DNA from 3 places in the Pseudomonas sp. HP_12 genome. Region 3 is predicted to be linked to each of the others. Evidence: predicted binding sites of a transcription regulator. Region 3 holds the regulator's gene; each other region holds the start of a gene.

Region 1 (5,320 bases), on a different contig from region 3:
CGCGCCGAGCCCGGCGGCGAGCAGGAAGCCACCGATGCCGCCGGCCATGCCGATCAGGCCGGTCATCACGCCGATCTCTTTGCGAAAGCGTTGCGGCACCAGCTGGAACACCGCGCCGTTACCGGCACCGAGGCCGAGCATGGCCGCGACGAACAGCGCCAGTGCGGCCCATGAGCTGGGCAGGTTAAACCCGACGGCGGCGATGCAGATGGCGGCGACAGCGTACATGCCCGACAGCGTGCGAATCCCGCCGAAGCGATCGGCGAGGGCGCCGCCCAGTGGCCGCATCATGCTGCCGCCGAAGACGCAGGCGGCGGTGTAGTAACCCGCCGTCACCGGGCTCAAGCCGTATTGATCGTTGAAGTAGCCGGGCAGGGCGCTGGCCAGGCCGATGAAGCCGCCGAAGGTCACGCTGTAAAAGAACATGAACCACCAACTGTCGCGGTCGCCCAGGGCCTTGAAATAGTCAGCCATGGATTTGGCTTTGGGGCGTTCCGGGGCGTTTTTCGCCATGAGCGAGAACGCGATGAGGGTCAGCAGCAATGGCGCGACGGCAAAACCGAACACATTGTTCCAGCCGAAGCTGGCGGCCAGGACGGGCGCAATCAGTGCCGCGAACACAGTGCCGGAGTTGCCGGCGCCGGCGATGCCCATGGCTTTGCCCTGGTGCTGCGGCGGGTACCACTGGGAGGCGAGGGGCAGGGCCACGGCAAAGGACGCGCCCGCCATGCCAAGGAATACGCCGAGCAGCAGCGCCTGTTCATAGCTGTGAATGCCCAGTTGCCAGGCGCCCAGCAGCGCGGTGATGACGATGACCTGGCCGATGATCCCGGCAGTTTTTGGCGACAACTGATCGGCCAGCATGCCCATGATGAAGCGCAGCACCGCACCCGCGAGAATCGGCGTGGCGACCATCAGGCCCCGCTGCTGGGTGGTCAGGTGCAGGTCGGCGGCAATCTGCACGGCCATCGGGCCGAGCAGGTACCAGACCATGAAGCTCAGGTCGAAATACAGGAACGCTGCGAACAGTGTCGGTTTATGGCCGGCTTTCCAGAAACTCGTGTTCATCTACCACCTCATCTGCAGGGATTCGTGTTCGGTGGAGATGTCGCTCGCACCGCTACGGGTCAGGTCATGCAGGCGAAGCACCAGACCGGCACTCCACCCGCCCCGATGTGTTCAGGGCAAAAACGAAAAAACGCCGCAGCCCTGTGCGCTTTCGCGAAGGGGTGCGACGTCTTTGTCGTGAGTGGGCAACCGCCGTTGGCTACCTGTGATGTGTAGCTAGCAATACATGGGCCAAATGTGCGCCGCGAGCTGTGGGCTAGAGAAGGGTTGGGTGAAACCGTCTGGATCAAACAAGCACGGCCAGCCCGAAAATGGAAAGGCTCAGCCCAACAGCTCACTCATGGCAATGATTTGTTCCGCCACCTGAATCAGTTTCTGCTGCCGGCTCATGGCCTGGCGTCGCATCAGGGTGTAGGCCTCTTCTTCGTTGCACTGCTTCATCTTCATCAGCAGGCCCTTGGCCGTTTCGATGCGCTTGCGTTCGGCCAGTTGCTGGTCGCGGGCATGCAGTTGCGCGCGCAGGTCCTGATCGCTTTCGAAGCGGGCCATGGCCACGTCCAGAATCGGCTGCAGGCGCTGTGCGTGAATGCCTTCGACGATGTAGGCGCTGACCCCGGACTTGATCGCCTGACGCATCACGACCGGGTCGTGCTCGTCGGTGAACATCACGATGGGGCGCGGCAGATCGCGGGTCACCAGCACCACTTGCTCCAGCACATCACGGCCCGGCGATTCGGTGTCGATGAGGATCACGTCCGGGCGCACTGCCTGAACCCGCGCCGGCAGGTCGATGATCAGCCCGGATTCGTCGATCACCTCGAAGCCGGCCTCGGTCAGCGCCGCTTTCAGGCGACCGACCTTCTTGGGGGTGTCATTGATCAGCAGGATTCGCAGCATCTTGGCGTCTCCTCAGCGATCAGCATGAACGAGGGTGGCATCGGCCAGCGCGTGCAGCTTGAAGCTGCGGGCGTAACGCGCCGGGTCGCTGCCGTCCCAGATTTTGCCGTCGATCAACTGGCTGCTGCGCATCGGCGACGGCGGGACGGCGATGCCCAGTGCGTCGGCGGCCTCGCGGTACAGGTCGAGCTGCTGGACGCTGCGGGCAACGTCGAGATAATCCGGGTCTTCGCGCAGCAATCCCCAGCGGCGGAACTGGGTCATGAACCACATGCCGTCGGACAGCCAAGGCATGTTCACCTGACCGTGGCCATGGAAGCGGATCGCGTGGTGGTCGTGCCATCGGTTGCCGAGCCCGTCGTCGTACTCGCCCAGTAGCCGGGATTCGATGGCGCCGACCGGTGCATTCACGTACTCGGCGGCGCTGAGCAGCTGCGCGGTGCTGCGCCGGTTGTCGGTGCTCTCTTCGATGAAGCGACTGGCTTCAAGCACGGCCATTACCAGCGCCCGCGCGGTGTTCGGGTACTGCTCGGCAAATTCCAGGCTGCACGCCAACACCTTTTCCGGGTGATCCGGCCAGATGGCCTGGGAGGTCGCCAGGGTGAACCCCAGGTTCTGCTGAACGGCGCTGGCACCCCACGGCTCACCGACGCAAAAACCATCGATGCGCCCCGCCTGCAAGTGTTCAACCATCTGCGGCGGCGGCACCACCACGCTGTCGACGTCGCGCAGCGGATGAATGCCCTGGCTCGCGAGCCAGTAATACAGCCACAACGCATGATTGCCGGTGGGGAAGGTCTGGGCGAACGTCAGTTTTGAGTCGCTTTGGTGCGTGCGCCGATCGAGTGCCTCAGGAGTGGTCACGCCGGCATCCTGCAGCGCCCTCGACAGGTTGATGCTCTGGCCGTTCTGGTTCAGCCCCATTAGCACGGCCATGTTTTTTGCCGGCCCGGCCAGCCCCAGTTGCACGGCATAGACCAGACCGTAAAGGCTGTGGGCGGCGTGAAGTTCGCCGCTGACCAGTTTGTCCCGCAGGTTGGCCCACGATGTCTGCCGGTGCAGGTTGATGTGCAGGCCATAGGGCTGAGCGAAGCCCTGGGTCGCGGCGACGATCAGCGAGGCGCTGTCAGTCAGCGCCATGAAACCGAGGTCGACACTGGTCAGTTCCGGTGCATCGCTGCCGTTGACCCAGGCCAGCGAGGGGGTAAGCGTGTCATTCATGAGTGCCATTCCGCGTGGAGGCCGACGCGCTGGTCAGCGCTGCCGATCGTCCAAAAAAAACGCCGCCTCGCCCCGATTGAACCGGGGCGCCAGCGACGTCGTTGTCCTGTGTCTCGCTCCGCCATTGGATCGAGTCGATATAGGCACTAAGCAAGCCATATGCCAGCGGGAGCCGAGGTTGTAAGCAAAGTTCTCGACATGCCTCGCGCTTCGCCCGCACCGGCGTTTATAATCCGCCGCTGATCCCAGCCGCAATCGAGCCGCCCCCGCCCATGTATAACTTGGCCCGCCAGTTACTGTTCAAACTCTCCCCGGAAACCTCCCACGATCTGTCCATTGACCTGATCGGAGCGGGCGGGCGTCTGGGGCTCAACGGCCTGTTCAACAAGGCGCCGATGCAGTTGCCGGTGACCGTCATGGGCCTGCGCTTCCCCAACCCGGTCGGGCTGGCGGCAGGGCTGGACAAGAACGGCGCGGCCATCGACGGCTTCGCCCAACTGGGCTTCGGTTTCGTCGAGATCGGCACGGTCACGCCGCGCCCGCAGCCGGGCAATCCAAAACCGCGCGTATTCCGTCTGCCCCACGCCCAGGCGATCATCAACCGCATGGGCTTCAACAACCTGGGCGTCGACCATCTGGTGAGCCGGGTGCAGGCCGCGCAGTACAACGGCGTGCTGGGCATCAACATCGGCAAGAACGTCGACACGCCGGTTGAGCGCGCCGTAGATGACTACCTCATCTGCCTGGACAAGGTGTACGCCCACGCCAGTTACATCACCGTCAACGTCAGCTCGCCCAACACGCCGGGACTGCGCAGCCTGCAATTCGGCGATTCGCTCAAGCAACTGCTCGAAGCCTTGCGGGTACGTCAGGAAGCCCTGACGCTGATCCACGGCAAACGCGTGCCGCTGGCGATCAAGATTGCCCCGGACATGAGTGACGAAGAGACCGTACTGGTGGCCAGCGCGTTACTGGAATCGGGGATGGACGCGGTGATCGCGACCAACACCACCCTCAGCCGCAAGGGCGTCGAGGGCTTGCCCCACGGTGACGAAGCGGGCGGGCTTTCGGGCGCGCCGGTGCGCGAGCAGAGCACGCACATCGTCAAGGTGCTGGCGGGTGAGTTGGGTGGGCGCTTGCCGATCATTGCCGCTGGCGGCATCACCGAAGGCAGGCACGCAGCCGAGAAGATCGCGGCGGGGGCGAGTCTGGTGCAGATTTATTCGGGCTTTATCTATAAAGGGCCGGCGCTGATTCGCGAGTCGGTGGACGCGATCGCAGCGATGACTCGCCAAGCGGTCTGATCGCTGACGGCGTGAACAAAAAGAGGGGTTCCGACTGGAACCCCTCTTGGGCTTTAGCCCGCCGCCCGGGTGGGGCGTGCGTGGTCATGATGAAGCGATCAGGAATGTCGAAGAAGCTTTAGGTCAGGCCGTAACGTGAGGGTGGCGTCAGCCGACCGCGTGAAGTTCGTTGAGTCTGTGAATGCCCGCAGTGCCGGTCATACCGTCCCAGTTGTCGCCGCGTCCTTCTCGCCAGCCATTGATCCAGGCTTGACGCACTGACGGTAGAGTAAATGGGCAAAGCTCACGGGATTTACCGGATACGCCGTACTGGTATCCGCGCGAAAATGCTCTTTCCATCGGATCACGCTTAAGTCTTCTCATAGGGTTTTGCCCTCGTTTGTTGACTGTAATGTCCCTGGAGACCTCAGGTTGAGGTCCGGCAGAAAATCCTCTGCCGTTAGCAGCCCGCTGCCGGCGTCGCGGGCTTGAGGCCACCGCCGTTGCGGCGATGACCTTGGGTGATTTCTAACCAATGAGGGATACGCTGTGAATGATCGTTTTGTCATAAGAACGTAACCATTCAGGCATTACGACCATAAGCGCTGACGCGTTTCAGCGCAGTTTTGTCAGAGGGTCCCCTTGAACCGGGGCTTTCACGTGGCAGTGCAAGTGTTTCGCAATTGAGAGTGCTGGCCGTTTGCAGTCAGTGGAAAAACGACGAAGGGTCGGCGATGTGACTTTTTATTGCAGCCACCGTCGTGCTGAATAGTGGTTTTTTAACATCAAAACGTCGGCGTTGATGCGCTGGCGGACCGTCGCACTCGAAATGTATCGGTGCGAGGGAAAGG
Region 2 (5,320 bases), on a different contig from region 3:
GGCGGCCGCAACTGGTGCTGATGGACGCCATGATGCCGGTCATGGACGGCTTCGAAGCGGCGCGCCAGATCAAGACACTCGCGGGTGACGCGCTGGTCCCGATCATCTTCCTGACGTCCCTGACCGAAGGCGAAGACCTTGCCCGTTGCCTCGACGCCGGCGGCGACGACTTCATTGCCAAGCCCTACAACCAAGTGGTGCTGGCCGCCAAGATCAACGCCATGAACCGCCTTCGCGTGCTGCAGGAAACCGTCCTGCACCAGCGCGACCTGATCACCCGCCACCATAAATACCTGCTCAACGAACAGCGCGTGGCCAAGGCGGTGTTCGACCAGATCGCCCACTCCGGGTGCCTGAGTTCACGCAACATCCGTTACCTGCAATCGCCCTACGCGCTGTTCAACGGCGACCTGCTTTTGGCTGCGTGGTCGCCGTCCGGCAACATGCACCTGCTGCTGGGGGATTTCACCGGCCATGGGTTGCCGGCGGCGGTGGGCGCGATGCCGCTGGCCGAGGTGTTCTACGGCATGACCGCCAAGGGGTACGGCTTGTCCGAAACCCTGCGGGAGATGAACGCCAAGCTCAAACGCATCCTGCCCGTCGACATGTTCTGCTGCGCCGCGTTGCTGTCCCTGAACTTCAAGCAGCAGCTGGTCGAGGTCTGGAACGGCGGCCTGCCGGATGGTTACCTGCTGCATGGCGATGACCGGCCGCACACGCCGCTGATTTCGTCGAACGTGCCCCTCGGTGTCTTGAGCGCCGCCAGCTTTGACGACAACACCCAGGTGTATCCCTTCGGGCCGGGGGACCGGGTGTTTCTGCTGTCCGACGGCGTGGTCGACAGCACCGGCCAGGACGGCGAACTGTTCGGCGCCCGGCGTCTGCAGAATGTGCTGGTGAGCAACCGCAACCCGGCGCTGCTCATCGAAGAAGTGCAGTGGGCTCTGGCGCGCTTTCGCGGCCAGGCGCGGGACGATGTGAGCATGGTCGAAGTGGCCTTCACCGAGCCTGACCTGCTTGGCCCGCCCTCGGTCATCTATACCGACAGCGGCGATTCCAGCCCGCTGGATTGGTCCGCGTCGTTCGAGTACCGCGCGGCAACGCTCAAGCGCTTCAACCCGCTGCCGTATCTGTTGCAACTGCTGCAGGAGGTACACGGCTTGCGCATGCAGAGCAGCGAGCTGTATATCGTGTTGTCGGAGCTGTACAGCAACGCGCTGGAGCATGGCGTGCTCGGGCTCGACTCGGCGCTGAAGCGCGACGCCGCAGGTTTTGGGCTTTACTACCAGCAACGCGCCGAACGCCTCGATCGTCTGGTGGACGGTTTTATCCGCATCGATTTTCAGATCGTCCCGGACGGCGAGGGCGGTCGCCTGACGGTGCGGGTGCAGGACAGTGGTGCGGGTTTCGATTCCGATCGCGTGCTGGCGCTGCCGCCTGCGGTCACCCAATTGTCCGGGCGCGGCCTTGCGCTGGTCCGGCAGCTCAGCGACCGCTGTCGGTGGTCCGATGATGGCCGGACGGCCAGCGTGGAATTTGCCTGGGAGGGTCTGGCATAATCCCCGCGTCTTGATCAAGGAGTGAACAAGTGTCGAATAATCCTGTGGACTTCAACGTGCTCAGCACGCTGCGTGACGTGATGGAAGCTGAATACCCGGCGCTGCTGCAGGTGTTCATTTCCGATTCCATCAATCGGGTCAACGACATGACCCTGTTGTTGCGTGACCCTTCCTTCACTGCCTCCTCCAGCGCCTCGCTGCAACGCCTCGGCCTGATGGCCCACAGCTTCAAAGGCAGCACCGGCAACATGGGCGCCACGCATTTGTCAGAACTGTGCCTGCAACTCGAAGAGCAGGGTCGCGGCATGGTGACAGCGGATGACGCCCGGATAAGGCGGCTGGTGTTCGAGATCAAAGAGGAATTCTGCGCCGTCAGGAAGGTTTTCGAAGACGAACTGCAACTCTGCCACGCCAACCACTGAGCCGGGTGTTGCCCTCCGGCTTTCTGCCTCGGACTCACGTTTTATCCAGCCTCTCTCGCTACCTGGCCCGCCATTTGCTTTGTCTCTCTGTAATTGTGCTCTTGCGGAGATTCACATGGCGCTCGCCACCAACCCATTACTGACGGCTTTGACAGCGGCCAAAGCCCAGAAAGCCGGGAATAATGCCCCGACCAAGGCGCCGGAACCCGTCAAGCACAGCAGTTCCAGCTTTTCTGACGTCTTCGCCAAACAGGCGCCGGTCAAGTCTCACGGTGCGGATAATCCGGCGCCCAAGCCGGCAAGCGCCAAGAGTTCGGCAGCCGACGACAAGCCTGCCGCCAGCCATACGTCTGCCGCCGCCGACAAGACCGTTGCCGATAACGGCAATGGCTTGCCTGCCAAGCCGGTCAACGGCAAGGCCGACGATGAGGCCGGCGCGGGCAAAGGCGATGCTCACGACAAGGATGACGGCACTGACAATGGGAAAGACCCGACCCTCGCGGATGCGCCGCCGGTAGACCCTGTGCCGGACCCGACACTGGCCGTCACGCCTCCGGTGCAAGAGCCAGTGGCCGTCGCGCCTCCCGTTCAGCCAGTGGTAGATCCGGCGCTTCTCGCCGGCCCGCTGCCCGTGATGCCGCCGCCTGCGGTGCAGGCGCCAACCGACGCAACCGACGCTGCCGGCGACGATTTCGATCCGTACGCCGATCCGCTGGAAGGCTTGACCGCTGTGCAGGTCGCCCTGGAAAACAAGGCCCAGCAGACGGCGCAGAACAACGGTGTGCAGGGCGACGGCAAAGGTGGGGGCAAGCAAGACCCGAACGCCGATCCTTCGCAACTGCTGGCCACCAACCTGGCGGCGCTGGGCGACCAGCCTGTGGACAAGAGCACCACCGAAGGCGGCGGCGACAAAGCCTTCAGCGGCTTGCTGGCTGACGGCCTGAAAGACGTGAAGGCCGCCACCAGCGATACGCGAGTGGACAACTTCGCCGATCGACTGGCGGCCTTGTCCCAGGCCGCGCAAGTGAAAAACACGTCGACGTCGGCTCCTGCCACGCCATTGCTCAATCAGCCATTGGCGATGAATCAGGGGGGATGGACTGAAGGCGTGGTCAACCGTGTGATGTACCTGTCGAGCCAGAACCTCAAACAGGCGGACATCCAGCTGGAGCCCGCTGAACTGGGCCGTCTGGACATCCGCGTCAATATGGCGGCGGACCAGCAGACCCAGGTCACCTTCATGAGCGCCCACGTCGGCGTGCGTGAAGCGTTGGAAAGCCAGATGTCTCGCCTGCGCGATTCCTTCGTCCAGCAGGGCATGGGCCAGGTCAACGTCAACGTTTCTGACCAGTCTCAGGGCTGGCAGCAACAGGCTCAGCAGCAGTCTGGTGGCGATGGTCAGCGCAACGGCGGCGGCAGCCGCGTCAACGGTGCCAGTGGCAGCGACCTCATCGCCGACGGTGCTCCGGTGGACGCCGCCTCGGCGGCTGCCAGCGCACCGCTGACCGTTGTGGGTTCCAGCGCGGTGGATTATTACGCCTGAAAACGCCTGGGCGTTTTCAGTAGCCTCAAGTTATTAGCGGCAAGCGGCAAGTAAAAGCAGGATCAAGGGCGGCAGTGCATGGGAGACCTCGGTTTCTCGGGCTCTGCCGCCTTTTGCTTTAACTTGCCGCTTACCTCTTGCAGCTTGAAGCTGCGGTTCTAGCTCACCCCTTGCAGCTTGCGGCTGCCGTTCTGGCACAACCCTTGCTCTTCCTCTGTCACGCAACACCGAACCCCTTGGATAGTGACGGATTATTGGCATGGCGAAGAGTGACGACGCAGCAGTGGCGGACCCTGCAAAAAAGGGCAAGTTGAAAGTCATCATCCTCATCGTGGTGGGGCTGCTGCTGGCCATTGGTGTGTCGGTAGGCGCGACCTGGTTCATCATGCACAAGGCCGAAAGCAAGCCGGACGCCGCCGCCATTGCGGAAGCGGCGAATGCCAAAAAAGAGGCGATCTTCGAACCGCTGACGCCGCCCTTCGTCGTCAACTACAACGTCAACGGTCGCCAGCGCTACATGCAGGTCAGCATCACCTTGCTGGCCCGTGACCACGCCGACCTTGAAGCGTTGAAAGCGCACATGCCGGTCATCCGTAATAACCTGGTGATGATGTTCTCCGGTCAGCCATTCGATACCATCGCAACGCCGGTGGGCATGGAAATGCTGCGCCAGAAGGCGGCAGCCGTGGTCCAGGAAGTGGGCCAGAAAGAGCTGAGCAAGAGCGTGATCGAACAGGTACTTTTCACTAACTACGTACTGCAGTAGGACCACGACATGGCCGTGCAAGACCTGCTGTCCCAGGATGAGATCGACGCGCTGCTGCATGGCGTCGACGACGGTCTGGTACAGACCGATAGTGTTGCCGAGCCTGGCAGCGTAAAGAGTTATGACCTGACCAGTCAGGATCGCATCGTCCGCGGACGCATGCCGACCCTGGAAATGATCAACGAGCGTTTCGCCCGTTACACCCGCATCAGCATGTTCAACCTGCTGCGCCGCTCGGCCGATGTGGCCGTGGGTGGCGTGCAGGTGATGAAGTTTGGCGAATACGTGCACTCGCTGTACGTGCCGACCAGTCTGAACCTGGTCAAGATCAAACCCCTGCGCGGCACCGCGCTGTTCATCCTCGACGCCAAGCTGGTGTTCAAGCTGGTGGACAACTTCTTTGGCGGCGACGGTCGCCACGCCAAGATCGAAGGACGGGAATTCACCCCGACCGAGCTGCGCGTGGTGCGCATCGTGCTGGATCAGGCGTTCATTGATTTGAAGGAAGCCTGGCAGGCGATCATGGAAGTCAACTTCGAGTACATCAACTCGGAAGTGAACCCGGCCATGGCCAACATCGTCGGCCCGAGCGAAGCGATCGTGGTGTCCACCTTCCACATCGAACTGGACGGCGGTGGCGGCGATCTTCACGTGACCATGCCGTATTCGATGATCGAGCCGGTGCGCGAAATGCTCGACGCCGGTTTCCAGTCGGACGTCGACGATCAGGACGAACGCTGGGTCAACGCCCTTAAGCAGGACGTGCTCGACGTGTCGGTGCCGTTGCGCGTCGCGGTCGCTACGCGTCAGCTCAAGCTGCGCGACATCCTGCACATGCAGCCGGGCGACGTGATCCCGGTCGATCTCCCGGAACACCTGGTCATGCGCGCCAACGGCGTGCCGTCCTTCAAGGTCAAACTGGGTTCGCACAAGGGCAACCTGGCCCTGCAAGTCGTCGAACCCATAGAACGCCGCTGACGCTCGTCGCCGGCAAAACGAATGTGCTGCGTAAACGAATCAATGTTCCCCG
Region 3 (5,320 bases):
GCGCTTTAGCAGGGTGGCTTCATCGGCGTCGAGAAACAGCACGTCGCACTGGATGTGCCGGGCCCGAACTTCGGCGAGCATGCGCGGGAATCGCGTCAGGTGACTGGGCAGATTGCGCGCGTCGATCGAGACCGCCAGCAGGGGCTCAGCCAGTTCGGTGTTGATCAGCGCGCGCTCCGCCAGCTCTGGAAGCAGGCCGGCGGGCAGATTGTCGACGCAGTAGAAACCGCTGTCTTCAAGGACATCGAGGGCCGTGCTCTTGCCGGAGCCGGAGCGGCCGCTGACGATGATCATCCGCATGATCAGTGACCGTTCTGGACGTCGAGCACGACGCTGTAGAGCTCTTCGTCGGTTTTGGCACCGCGCAGGCGCTTACGCACATCATCACGGTCGAGCATGCTGGCGATCTGGCGCAGCAATTCAAGGTGAGCATCGGTGGCCGCTTCCGGGACCAGCAGCACAAACAGCAGGTCAACCGGTGCGCCGTCGATGGCGTCGAAATCGATGGGTTTTTCCAGATGCAGTACGGCGCTGACAGGCGTTGAGCAGCCCTTCAGGCGGCAGTGAGGAATGGCGATGCCATTGCCGAATCCGGTGGAGCCGAGCTTTTCACGGGCAATCAGGCTCTCAAACACGACCTGCTCATCCAGATCGGGCACTTGCTTCCCGATCATGCTGGCGATGTATTGGAGTACGGCTTTTTTGCTGCCGCCTGGCACGTTCACGAGTGAACGGCCAGGGGTCAGGATATTTTCAAGTCGGATCATGGGTGGGGAGTGTCAGCGAGCAGTCGCGCCTTGCAGCAGACTTTGCTGTTTTTCCTTATGTTTTTTGAGTTGGCGGTCAAGCTTGTCGGCAAGCAGGTCAATGGCTGCGTACATGTCGTCGTGTTCGGCGTTGGCAACCACTTCAGCGCCAGGAACGTGCAAGGTGGCTTCGATTTTCTGCTTGAGCTTCTCGACCTCCATGGTGACCTGCACATTCGTGATCTTGTCAAAGTGGCGTTCCAATCGGGCGAGTTTCTCGCCGATGTAGGTACGCAGAGGTTCAGTCACTTCCAGCTGGTGTCCACTGATGTTGACTTGCATACAGCTTCTCCTTCGTTGCCAGTGCATTAAGAGGCAGGCGTAATGCCTGCCACTGGAACGCTTTGACGTGTGACCTTTACATCAGTCGCTTGCGTTCGCTGGACGGCGAGATCCCAAGGGATTCGCGGTACTTGGCGACTGTGCGACGGGCCACTTGAATGCCTTGTGCTTCCAGTAAACCAGCGATCTTGCTGTCACTCAACGGCTTTTTCTGATTTTCCGCAGCGACCAGTTTTTTGATGATCGCGCGAATCGCCGTGGACGAGCATTCGCCGCCTTCGGAGGTGCTGACGTGGCTGGAAAAGAAATATTTGAGTTCGTAGATCCCGCGCGGGGTGTGCATGAACTTCTGCGTGGTCACCCGGGAGATCGTCGATTCGTGCATGCCGACCGCTTCCGCGATGTCATGCAGAACGAGGGGCTTCATGGCCTCGTCACCGTACTCGAGGAAGCCTCGCTGGTGTTCGACGATTTGCGTGGCCACCTTCATCAGCGTCTCGTTGCGGCTCTGCAGGCTCTTGATGAACCAGCGAGCTTCCTGCAGCTGATTGCGCATGAACGTGTTGTCGGCACTGGTATCGGCGCGACGCACAAAACCGGCGTACTGCGGATTGACCCGCAGACGCGGCACGGATTCCTGGTTCAGCTCCACCAGCCAGCGCTCGTTGTCCTTGCGCACGATGACGTCAGGCACGACGTATTCGGCTTCGCTGGACTCGATCTGCGAGCCGGGGCGCGGATTGAGGCTCTGGACCAGTTCGATGACCTGACGCAGGTCGTCTTCCTTGAGCTTCATGCGGCGCATCAGTTGCGCGTAGTCGCGGCTGCCGAGCAGATCGATGTAGTCACTGACCAGCTTCTGCGCTTCCGCCAGCCACTTGGTTTTGGCGGGCAGCTGGCGAAGCTGCAGCAGCAGGCATTCACTCAGGTTGCGAGCGCCGATGCCGGCAGGCTCGAACTGCTGAATGCGGTGCAGAACGGCTTCGATTTCGTCCAGCTCGATATCGAGCTCAGGGTCGAAGGCGTCGAGCATTTCTTCGAGTGTTTCGTCGAGGTAGCCCTGATTGTTGATGCAGTCGATCAGCGTCACGGCGATCAGGCGATCGGTGTCCGACATTGGCGCCAGGTTGAGTTGCCACAGCAGGTGGCTTTGCAGGCTCTCGCCAACGGAGGTGCGGGTGGTGAAATCCCACTCGTCATCGTCGTTGCTGGGCAGGCTGCTGGCACTGGTCTGATAGACGTCTTCCCACGCGGTGTCGACGGGCAGCTCGTTGGGAATGCGCTCGTTCCAGTCGCCGTCCTCCAGATTGTCGACGGTAGGCGCCGATTCCTGGTAGGTGGGTTCCTGAACATCAGCGTTGGGCTTTTGCTCTACGTTATCCGCCAAGGGGTCGGCGTTGTCGAAATCGTCGCCTTCCTCCTGCCGTTCCAGCATCGGGTTCGACTCCAGCGCTTCCTGAATCTCCTGTTGGAGATCCAGCGTCGACAACTGAAGCAATCGGATTGCCTGTTGCAGCTGAGGTGTCATCGTCAGCTGCTGGCCCATTCTCAAGACTAGCGAAGGTTTCATGGCAGGGCTTAACACCTTATTCGCCGGCGCACTGCGCGCCATTTACTAGCAGGGCGCCGAGGGCGCCAACTTAAGCAAATTATATGCCTGAAGCTGGAGGGTTTGCCTAGAGTGTGATGACAATTAAAAAACGAGGTTGGCGATGGCGCACATTGCGGGAGCCGCACAACCTCATGTCATCACTGCGGTTACAGGCGGAACTCGTGACCCAGATACACTTCCTTGACCAACTGGTTGGCCAGGATGGATTCGGCGTCGCCTTCGGCAATCAGCTGTCCATCGTTGACGATGTAAGCGGTTTCGCAGATATCCAGCGTCTCACGCACATTGTGGTCGGTGATCAGCACGCCGATCCCTTTGGCCTTGAGGTGGTGAATGATCTGCTTGATGTCGCCTACGGAAATAGGGTCAACACCGGCGAAGGGTTCGTCGAGGAGAATGAATTTCGGCGAAGTGGCGAGGGCGCGTGCGATTTCCACACGGCGACGTTCACCGCCCGACAGGCTCATGCCCAGATTGTCGCGAATGTGGGTGATGTGAAATTCCTGCAGCAGGCTTTCCAGCTCCTTGCGGCGGGCAGCGCGATCGAGCTCCTTGCGGGTCTCCAGGATCGCCATGATGTTGTCCGAGACGGAGAGCTTGCGGAAGATCGACGCTTCCTGTGGCAGGTAGCCAATACCGGCGCGTGCACGGCCGTGCATCGGCTGATGGCTGACGTCCTGGTCGTCGATCAGGACGCGACCCTGATCCGCTTGAACCAGGCCGACGATCATGTAGAAACAGGTGGTCTTGCCGGCGCCGTTGGGGCCAAGCAGGCCGACGATCTGGCCACTCTCGATGGACAGGCTGACGTCACGTACGACCTGGCGGCTTTTATAGGCCTTGGCCAGGTGCTGGGCTTTCAGCGTCGCCATTACTGGGCCTTCTGCTGGTCGGTTTTCTTTTTCGGCTGGATGACCATGTCGATACGAGGGCGTGGTGCGGTGACCTTGGTGCCATTGGCACGACCGGCGTTCACGACCTGCTTGACGGTGTCATAGACGATTTTCTCGCCTTCGGACGTGTTGCCGTCGTTGACCACTTTGGCCTTGTCGATCAGCACGATGCGGTTCTGGGCCGCGAAGTACTGGATAGTGACGCCCCAGGCCTGAACGATCGGCTTGTCCACCGATGGCTTCTGCTCGTAGTAGGCCAGGTTGCCCACGGACGTGAACACGTCCACGTCGCCTTGCGGTGTACGGGTGATGGTCACGGTGTTGCCGGTGATCTTCATCGTGCCCTGGGTGATGATGACATTGCCTTTGTAGGTGGCGATGCCTTGCTTGTCGTCCAGCTGCGCGTCATCCGACTGGATGTGGATGGGTTGATCGCGATCCGTCGGCAGAGACCAGGCGCTCGCGCTTCCCAGTGCTGCGCCCAGGCCGAGCAAAAAAGGAAGGGTTTTAACGAGCCTCATACTGTCCTCTTACGTTGGATAGCAGGTTCATCCTGCTTTCTTTCAGATACGCTTTCATACCCGTGCCGGTCGTTACACCGCCAAGGCCGTCGATTCTAACGGGTTGGGCAGTCTCCGCATATTGCTTCTGCGGGAATACAGTCATGCGGCTGCTGGTGATGATGGTGGTGCGGTCTTTTTCGTCGGTGCGGTTGATGCGCACCGAGTCGATCAGCTCGACGTGATCGCCCCCCGGCGACACTTCGGCGCGAACGCTCTGTACGTGCCACGGGAAGGTAGAGCCTCGATACATCTGCAGCACCGGCGTGGTCATCAGGGTGACGTCGGTGGCTTTCAAGTGCTCGACCTTGTCCGCGGTCATGTCGTACTGCATGGTCCCGTCGGGCAGGTACTGAATGCTGTGGGCGTTGGTCGCGTAGTAATCGACGGCGCTCTCATCCACGGCAGCCTTGGGTTGATCGAGGAAACTTTCCGGACTGATGTTCCAGTAGCCGACCGCTGCCAGCAGCAGTGCCAGCACACCGAACAGCAGAAACGTTCGAAACTTTTTGCTCAGCATAAATGCACTTCTATAGGTAGGCGGCGTGAGCCGCTTCGAGGTTGCCCTGAGCCTTCAGGATCAACTCGCAGAATTCGCGGGCAGCGCCTTCGCCGCCACGTGCCTGGGTAATGCCGTCGGCATGCTCGCGGACAAAGCTGGCGGCATTGGCAACAGCCATGCCCAGGCCCACCCGGCGAATGACCGGCAGATCAGGCAAATCGTCGCCCAGATACGCGACCTGCTCGTAGCTTAGATTCAGTTGCTGCAAAAGCTCGTCGAGGACCACAAGTTTGTCTTCGCGGCCCTGATAAAGGTGCGCGATGCCGAGGTTCTTCGCGCGCCGCTCAACCACGGGGGTCTTGCGTCCGCTGATGATGGCAGTCGTCACACCCGAGTTGATGAGCATCTTGATGCCCTGGCCGTCGAGGGTGTTGAAGGTCTTGAATTCACTGCCGTCTTCGAGGAAGTACAGGCGTCCGTCGGTGAGTACGCCATCGACGTCGAAGATCGCCAGTTTGATGTTCTTGCCGCGTTGCATCAGGTCATTCATATCGGCGCTCATTTACATGACTCCTGCGCGGAGCAGGTCTTGAAGATTGAACGCGCCAACCGGGCGATCGTTCTCGTCGACCACGATGAGTGCGCCGATCTTGTTGTCTTCCATG

What was found. The regulator sigma-54, encoded in region 3, starts transcription at its own class of promoters, with help from an activator protein. The targets are predictions, from matches to a motif close to ANTGGCATNNANNTTGCTNT.
Region 1: ACYASU_RS04610 (CmpA/NrtA family ABC transporter substrate-binding protein) is a predicted target of sigma-54. The motif match lies at 3,334-3,353, and genes of this name have one in related genera.
Region 2: ACYASU_RS10070 (flagellar hook-length control protein FliK) is a predicted target of sigma-54. The motif match lies at 2,043-2,062, and genes of this name have one in related genera.

What each region holds. Positions count from the first base shown of each region.
Region 1 is NZ_JBTOQG010000004.1:14,297-19,616, reverse strand. Features, by position in the region: gene ACYASU_RS04620 (nitrate/nitrite transporter) at 1-1,068, opposite strand, end outside; gene ACYASU_RS04615 (ANTAR domain-containing response regulator) at 1,390-1,965, opposite strand; gene ACYASU_RS04610 (CmpA/NrtA family ABC transporter substrate-binding protein) at 1,978-3,186, opposite strand; gene ACYASU_RS04605 (quinone-dependent dihydroorotate dehydrogenase) at 3,459-4,490, shown strand; gene rmf (ribosome modulation factor) at 4,638-4,853, opposite strand.
Region 2 is NZ_JBTOQG010000012.1:9,860-15,179, reverse strand. Features, by position in the region: gene ACYASU_RS10080 (ATP-binding SpoIIE family protein phosphatase) at 1-1,559, shown strand, start outside; gene ACYASU_RS10075 (Hpt domain-containing protein) at 1,589-1,981, shown strand; gene ACYASU_RS10070 (flagellar hook-length control protein FliK) at 2,097-3,524, shown strand; gene fliL (flagellar basal body-associated protein FliL) at 3,784-4,290, shown strand; gene fliM (flagellar motor switch protein FliM) at 4,300-5,268, shown strand.
Region 3 is NZ_JBTOQG010000023.1:204,592-209,911, forward strand. Features, by position in the region: gene rapZ (RNase adapter RapZ) at 1-300, opposite strand, end outside; gene ptsN (PTS IIA-like nitrogen regulatory protein PtsN) at 303-767, opposite strand; gene hpf (ribosome hibernation-promoting factor, HPF/YfiA family) at 780-1,088, opposite strand; gene ACYASU_RS16230 (RNA polymerase factor sigma-54) at 1,165-2,658, opposite strand; gene lptB (LPS export ABC transporter ATP-binding protein) at 2,847-3,572, opposite strand; gene lptA (lipopolysaccharide transport periplasmic protein LptA) at 3,572-4,114, opposite strand; gene lptC (LPS export ABC transporter periplasmic protein LptC) at 4,101-4,673, opposite strand; gene kdsC (3-deoxy-manno-octulosonate-8-phosphatase KdsC) at 4,684-5,217, opposite strand; gene ACYASU_RS16255 (KpsF/GutQ family sugar-phosphate isomerase) at 5,218-5,320, opposite strand, start outside.